2 regions of the Priestia sp. 40 genome follow, and region 2 is predicted to be linked to the other one. Evidence: a T-box and tRNA genes for the amino acid it is inferred to sense, from the RefSeq annotation. Region 2 holds a T-box; the other holds one or more tRNA genes.

Region 1 (3,481 bases), on a different contig from region 2:
CGCTTGTGCGGGCCCCCGTCAATTCCTTTGAGTTTCAGTCTTGCGACCGTACTCCCCAGGCGGAGTGCTTAATGCGTTAGCTGCAGCACTAAAGGGCGGAAACCCTCTAACACTTAGCACTCATCGTTTACGGCGTGGACTACCAGGGTATCTAATCCTGTTTGCTCCCCACGCTTTCGCGCCTCAGCGTCAGTTACAGACCAAAAAGCCGCCTTCGCCACTGGTGTTCCTCCACATCTCTACGCATTTCACCGCTACACGTGGAATTCCGCTTTTCTCTTCTGCACTCAAGTTCCCCAGTTTCCAATGACCCTCCACGGTTGAGCCGTGGGCTTTCACATCAGACTTAAGAAACCGCCTGCGCGCGCTTTACGCCCAATAATTCCGGATAACGCTTGCCACCTACGTATTACCGCGGCTGCTGGCACGTAGTTAGCCGTGGCTTTCTGGTTAGGTACCGTCAAGGTACGAGCAGTTACTCTCGTACTTGTTCTTCCCTAACAACAGAGTTTTACGACCCGAAAGCCTTCATCACTCACGCGGCGTTGCTCCGTCAGACTTTCGTCCATTGCGGAAGATTCCCTACTGCTGCCTCCCGTAGGAGTCTGGGCCGTGTCTCAGTCCCAGTGTGGCCGATCACCCTCTCAGGTCGGCTATGCATCGTTGCCTTGGTGAGCCGTTACCTCACCAACTAGCTAATGCACCGCGGGCCCATCTGTAAGTGATAGCCGAAACCATCTTTCAATCATCTCCCATGAAGGAGAAGATCCTATCCGGTATTAGCTTCGGTTTCCCGAAGTTATCCCAGTCTTACAGGCAGGTTGCCCACGTGTTACTCACCCGTCCGCCGCTAACGTCATAGAAGCAAGCTTCTAATCAGTTCGCTCGACTTGCATGTATTAGGCACGCCGCCAGCGTTCATCCTGAGCCAGGATCAAACTCTCCGAAGAAATGTTTGACTTGCTCATTTAAAAAATAAAAATTAACGTTGACGTTTGTCGCTTTGTTCAGTTTTCAAAGTTCAATATATTTGGAGCGGGTGATGAGAATCGAACTCACGACATCAGCTTGGAAGGCTGAGGTTTTACCACTAAACTACACCCGCAATATGGCGCGCCCGAGAGGAGTCGAACCCCTAACCTTTTGATCCGTAGTCAAACGCTCTATCCAATTGAGCTACGGGCGCTTCTTATGATGTTTACCGCCGTTGTTTTGGCGACTTTATTATAATATCATTTCTGGTTTCTTATGTCAACACTTTTTTAAAAAGTTTTTTTGGTGCGGCCGAGAGGACTTGAACCTCCACGGGGTCGCCCCCACTAGGCCCTCAACCTAGCGCGTCTGCCATTCCGCCACGACCGCTAAATACATAAAATGAATAAGATGCGGGTGAAGGGACTTGAACCCCCACGTCGTAAAGACACTAGATCCTAAGTCTAGCGCGTCTGCCAATTCCGCCACACCCGCAAGAAATGAAAATGAGCCATGAAGGACTCGAACCTTCGACCCTCTGATTAAAAGTCAGATGCTCTACCAACTGAGCTAATGGCTCTTTATGGCTGGGCTAGCTGGATTCGAACCAACGCATGACGGAATCAAAATCCGTTGCCTTACCGCTTGGCGATAGCCCAATAATTTAAAATGGCGGTCCCGACGGGAATCGAACCCGCGATCTCCTGCGTGACAGGCAGGCATGTTAACCGCTACACCACGGGACCATCCAAAATTATGTATAAAACAGTCAAATGGTGGAGGATGACGGGATCGAACCGCCGACCCCCTGCTTGTAAGGCAGGTGCTCTCCCAGCTGAGCTAATCCTCCACAGAATATGTAAATGAAAATCAATGGTGACCCGTACGGGATTCGAACCCGTGTTACCGCCGTGAAAGGGCGGTGTCTTAACCGCTTGACCAACGGGCCATTATAAAATGGCGGAGAAGGAGGGATTTGAACCCTCGCGCCGCTTACACGACCTACACCCTTAGCAGGGGCGCCTCTTCAGCCACTTGAGTACTTCTCCATATGGCTCCACAGGTAGGACTCGAACCTACGACCGATCGGTTAACAGCCGATAGCTCTACCACTGAGCTACTGTGGAATAATATTTATCAGACTTCTTACATTGTAATCGACATTATATGTAATGTCAATAAGTTTTTGTAATTTCTTTGCCGTTTATTTGAGACGGCTTTATTAATTTATCATAATCAATCTATTTTAGTCAAGCATCTTCTACATTTTTTTTAATTTACCTTTACACTTTCCACAAACATATTTAACCGTGTTCACTTTTCTTTTTCGAACATATTTTTGATCACACTGCATACATACATATATGTGCTCTTTTTTCTTTCCATCACTTTCTTTTTTCAATGCCTGACAAAATCGAGGGGCGCCTACTTCTTTCATTAGCCTTTTAAAGTCTTGATCTCCATGCTTATACCCTTTCCCCTCAATATGCAAATGATAATGACAGAGCTCATGTTTAATGATTGCTACTATTTCTTGCCTGCCATATTGTTCAAAGTATTTGTAGTTTACTTCTATATTAGATGTACTTAATAAATACCTTCCACCTGTCGTACGTAAACGAGAATTAAAAGTGGCTTCATGACGAAATGGTTTGTGAAACAGCTTCAATGAAATTTCTTCTACAAGTATTTGTAAATCTTTATCATTCATCTTATATACTCCTCTACTGTATGAAATCACCTGACTAGCTCTTTGGGCATACACTTCATTACATACTCACTATTCACCTTATCATAAATGAAAAGGAGTGATTGCCCTTATGCCAATGTGGCTACAAAAACAAATGAGGCGCGCTTATTCTGAGAAAGACCGCGCACAAATAAAATTGCTCAATCAATGTTGGTTTTTTTATCAAAAAAATAATTCCGCTTCTTAAATCACTTCTTTTTACAAATAAAATTGCCTTTTCAGAAAATCTGAAAAGGCAATTTTATTATTGATGGGGCGGAATCATCGTCAGTGCAACTCTTCCTTTTTTCATGTCTACGTCTTCTACCCACACATTCACCAAATCTCCTACTGAAACGACATCGAGGGGGTGCTTAACGTACCGATTCGTTAATTTAGAAATATGGACTAGACCGTCTTGCTTAACTCCTATATCGATGAACGCTCCGAAGTCTACGACGTTTCGCACTGTACCTTCAAGCTGAATACCTTTTGCTAGATCCTCTAGCTTCAAAATATCCTGACGTAGCAAAGGTTTTGGCAGTTCATCACGAGGATCTCTTTCCGGTCTTACGAGCGCTTCTATAATGTCTTTTAAAGTAAGCTCTCCTATACTTAGTTCTTCTGATATTTCGGGTAAAGAAATATGTTTTAATGCTTCTTTTACTTTCTCCGTTCCAAGCTCAGTCTCTTTCACTTCCGCTTTCTTTAAAAGCTTTTTAACGTCTCCATATGTTTCAGGATGGATACCCGTTCTGTCTAAAGGTTCTTCACCTTCTA
Region 2 (3,481 bases):
TTCTATTGGGCGCCGTCTTTGGAAAAGTAATGGAAGACAGCGGGGCCGCTGATAGTGTTTCTCGCTGGATTGTCAGTAAACTAGGAATGAAAAGAGCAGTGTTGGCGATTGTACTTGCCTGTGCGGTCTTAACATACGGAGGAGTCAGTCTGTTTGTAGTAGCATTCTCTGTCTATCCAATGGCTTTAAGCTTATTCAAACAGGCTGATTTGCCGAGGCGATTTATCCCTGCTGCTTTAGCATTCGGTTCCGTTACGTTTACGATGACCTCGGCTGGATCGCCTGAAATCCAAAACTGGATTCCAATTGAATATTTGAAGACTAGTCCGTATGCAGGATGGGAAGTTAGTTTAGTTGTAGCGGTAGTGATGGCTGTATTCGGCTACTGGTGGTTAAAGCGCTTGATTTCAAAAGCAGTTAAAAATGGAGAGCGTTTTGTATCACGCGAGAAAGATCCAGCAGTAACGGAAAATCAGTCTCTTCCTAATCCGTTATTAAGTTTGCTTCCCCTTGTGGTCGTGCTCATTATTTCTTTTGCACTTCATAAGCCACTTCAGCAATCTGCGTTGATTGTCGCACTTTTAAGTGGTATCATTGTCACTTATATTGTGAACCGAAAGCATTTTAAAGGATTTTGGAATGCAGCTTCAGAAGGAACCTTGGGTGCGTTAATTGCGATTGGGAATACAGCCGCTGTAGTAGGTTTTGGAGGGGTTGCTAAGGCTGTTCCCGCGTTTGGAGTAGCTGTAGATGCCATGACGCATATTCCAGGAAGTCCGTTAATTGGGGGAGCTATTGCGGTGAGTGTTATCGCGGGGATGACAGGTTCGGCTTCAGGAGGTCAGGCGATTGCACTGCCAATTTTAGCCCCTCACTATCTAGATGCTGGTGTAAATCCAGAAGCTCTCCATCGCGTAGTAGCTATTTCCTCTGGAGTATTAGATTCATTGCCTCATAATGGTTATGTCGTCACCACAATTAATTCTATTTGCGGAGAAACTCATAAAGATGCGTATGGATCAGTTGCCGCTATGACGGTAATTGTTCCGCTTGTTGGTCTTGTACTTGCGATTATCCTGTTTTCTTTTGGATTTGGCATTTAATAATAGCCGCTAAAGAAAGTAGAGACTGGAATAAAAGTATTTTAGGTGAAGGAAGATCCGAACGACGAATCGTTCGGATTTTTTTATGTTTATGGTGAACGTAGGTTTCATTTGTTTAGGTGCTTCGAGCTGTGGAGTGGAGGGTAAGACAAAGACTCCTGAAATAGGTGAGATCCCGCATGAGTGTATGCAACGAGGAGGCTCATTGGCTGCCCGCGGAAAGAGAAGTCTTGCACGGAAATCAACAGCGGTGTAACCAAGAGATTCATACTAGCGCATTTATCCTATTTGTTCGTCTTTAAATTGGATTGATTTAGTTATGTCTCACTGTCTTTTTTGTTTGGCCGTGGATGTATGTTTTTGGGAGAAGTTGTTCATATATAAGAATGAAAGAGAAGATTTAGCAACAAAGCAGTGCTGCAGTGTAGAAACTTTTACAAAATCCGTTGAACAACTTGCAGTTTACGAACATATTATTTACAATACAAGGTAGTATGATGTAAAAACTATGATAAGGAATAGTAATGAACGAAGCGAGCTAAGAGAGCTGACGGGTGGTGCGAGTCAGCAAACGAGCGTTCATGAACTCACCTTGGAGTTGTAAATGTGAAGGAAAGTAACATTTACCGTCTATCCGCGTTAAGGAAAATGAGTGAGTACATAATTGTGCTAATTTGGGTGGTACCGCGGGAAGTTTATTCAACCTCTCGTCCCTTTGTTTGAGGGATGAGGGGTTTTTTAGTTTAATTAAATACAGCTGGAGCGTACAAGGAGGATTATGTATGGCTTTTAATCATGAAAAGATCGAACAAAAATGGCAAAAAGTTTGGGAAGAAAATAAAACATTTAGAACAACAGAAGATGAAGGAAAGCGTAAGTTTTACGCATTAGATATGTTCCCTTATCCATCTGGGGCGGGTTTACACGTTGGGCATCCAGAAGGTTATACAGCAACGGACATTTTATCTCGTATGAAGCGTATGCAAGGATACAATGTGCTTCATCCGATGGGATGGGATGCATTCGGACTACCTGCTGAACAGTATGCATTAGATACAGGAAACGACCCGGCTGAATTCACTGAACTTAACATTAATAATTTCCGTCGTCAAATCAAATCGTTAGGTTTCTCTTACGATTGGGAGCGAGAAATTAATACAACTGATCCAAACTACTACAAATGGACGCAGTGGATTTTCTTACAGCTATATAAAAAGGGCTTAGCTTACGTGGATGAAGTAGCTGTTAACTGGTGTCCTGCTCTAGGAACAGTACTTGCGAACGAAGAAGTTATTGACGGCAAAAGTGAGCGTGGGGGACATCCGGTTGAGCGTCGTCCAATGAAGCAGTGGATGCTTAAAATCACAGCTTACGCAGATCGTTTACTAGAAGATTTAGATGAGCTTGATTGGCCAGAAAGTATTAAAGAAATGCAGCGCAACTGGATTGGTCGCTCTGAAGGAGCTCACGTTCACTTCACAATCGACGGATATGATGACACATTTACTGTGTTTACAACGCGTCCTGATACGCTGTTTGGGGCAACGTATGCCGTTTTAGCGCCTGAACATCCGTTTGTAGAAAAAATTACAACAGCCGAACAAAAAGAAGCGGTAGAAGCGTACTTAGATCAAATTAAAAGCAAAAGCGATTTAGAACGTACAGACTTAGCTAAAGACAAAACAGGCGTATTTACCGGTGCTTATGCAATTAACCCTGTAAACGGCGAGAGAATGCCAATTTGGATTGCTGACTATGTTCTAATGAGCTATGGTACAGGTGCAATTATGGCTGTTCCCGCTCATGATGAGCGTGATTATGAGTTTGCTGTTAAATTTGAACTGCCGATTAAAGAAGTAGTAGCGGGTGGAGACGTTTCGAAAGAAGCTTATACAGGCGACGGCGAGCACGTTAATTCAGAATTCTTAAATGGTCTAGATAAAGAAGAAGCAATTTCAAATATGATTCAGTGGCTTCAAGCAAATGAAAAAGGTGAAAAACAAGTAACATACCGTCTGCGTGACTGGTTATTCAGCCGTCAGCGCTACTGGGGTGAACCGATTCCTGTTATTCATTGGGAAGATGGCACAACAACTGCAGTTCCTGAAGATCAGCTTCCGCTTGTTTTACCAAAAACAACTGAAATCAAGCCGTCAGGTACAGGTGAATCTCCATTAGCAAACATTGATGACTGGGTGAACGTTGTAGATCCGGAAACGGGCAAAAAAGGGCGCCGCGAAACAAATACAATGCCTCAATGGGCAGGCAGCTGCTGGTATTACTTACGCTACATTGATCCGACAAACAGTGAAGCGTTAGCAGATGCAGACAAATTAAAAGAATGGTTGCCGGTTGATATTTATATAGGTGGAGCTGAA

The links. The T-box of region 2 lies ahead of leuS (leucine--tRNA ligase). A T-box ahead of a tRNA ligase gene usually reads a tRNA of that ligase, here a tRNA-Leu.
Region 1: it encodes a tRNA-Leu, which carries the amino acid that the T-box ahead of leuS (leucine--tRNA ligase) is inferred to sense. The anticodon was not compared.

What each region holds. Positions count from the first base shown of each region.
Region 1 covers NZ_JBMPZA010000023.1:23,804-27,284, forward strand. Annotated here, with positions in the region: rRNA gene ACO1DI_RS23410 (16S ribosomal RNA) at 1-950, opposite strand, end outside; tRNA gene ACO1DI_RS23415 (tRNA-Gly) at 1,032-1,105, opposite strand; tRNA gene ACO1DI_RS23420 (tRNA-Arg) at 1,110-1,186, opposite strand; tRNA gene ACO1DI_RS23425 (tRNA-Leu) at 1,277-1,362, opposite strand; tRNA gene ACO1DI_RS23430 (tRNA-Leu) at 1,385-1,467, opposite strand; tRNA gene ACO1DI_RS23435 (tRNA-Lys) at 1,480-1,552, opposite strand; tRNA gene ACO1DI_RS23440 (tRNA-Gln) at 1,557-1,631, opposite strand; tRNA gene ACO1DI_RS23445 (tRNA-Asp) at 1,643-1,718, opposite strand; tRNA gene ACO1DI_RS23450 (tRNA-Val) at 1,747-1,822, opposite strand; tRNA gene ACO1DI_RS23455 (tRNA-Glu) at 1,847-1,921, opposite strand; tRNA gene ACO1DI_RS23460 (tRNA-Ser) at 1,931-2,021, opposite strand; tRNA gene ACO1DI_RS23465 (tRNA-Asn) at 2,025-2,099, opposite strand; gene ACO1DI_RS23470 (SprT family protein) at 2,234-2,683, opposite strand; gene cmpA (cortex morphogenetic protein CmpA) at 2,793-2,909, shown strand; gene ACO1DI_RS23480 (Tex family protein) at 2,967-3,481, opposite strand, start outside.
Region 2 covers NZ_JBMPZA010000005.1:1,517,631-1,521,111, reverse strand. Annotated here, with positions in the region: gene ACO1DI_RS08910 (GntP family permease) at 1-1,103, shown strand, start outside; T-box leader at 1,603-1,821, shown strand; gene leuS (leucine--tRNA ligase) at 1,886-3,481, shown strand, end outside.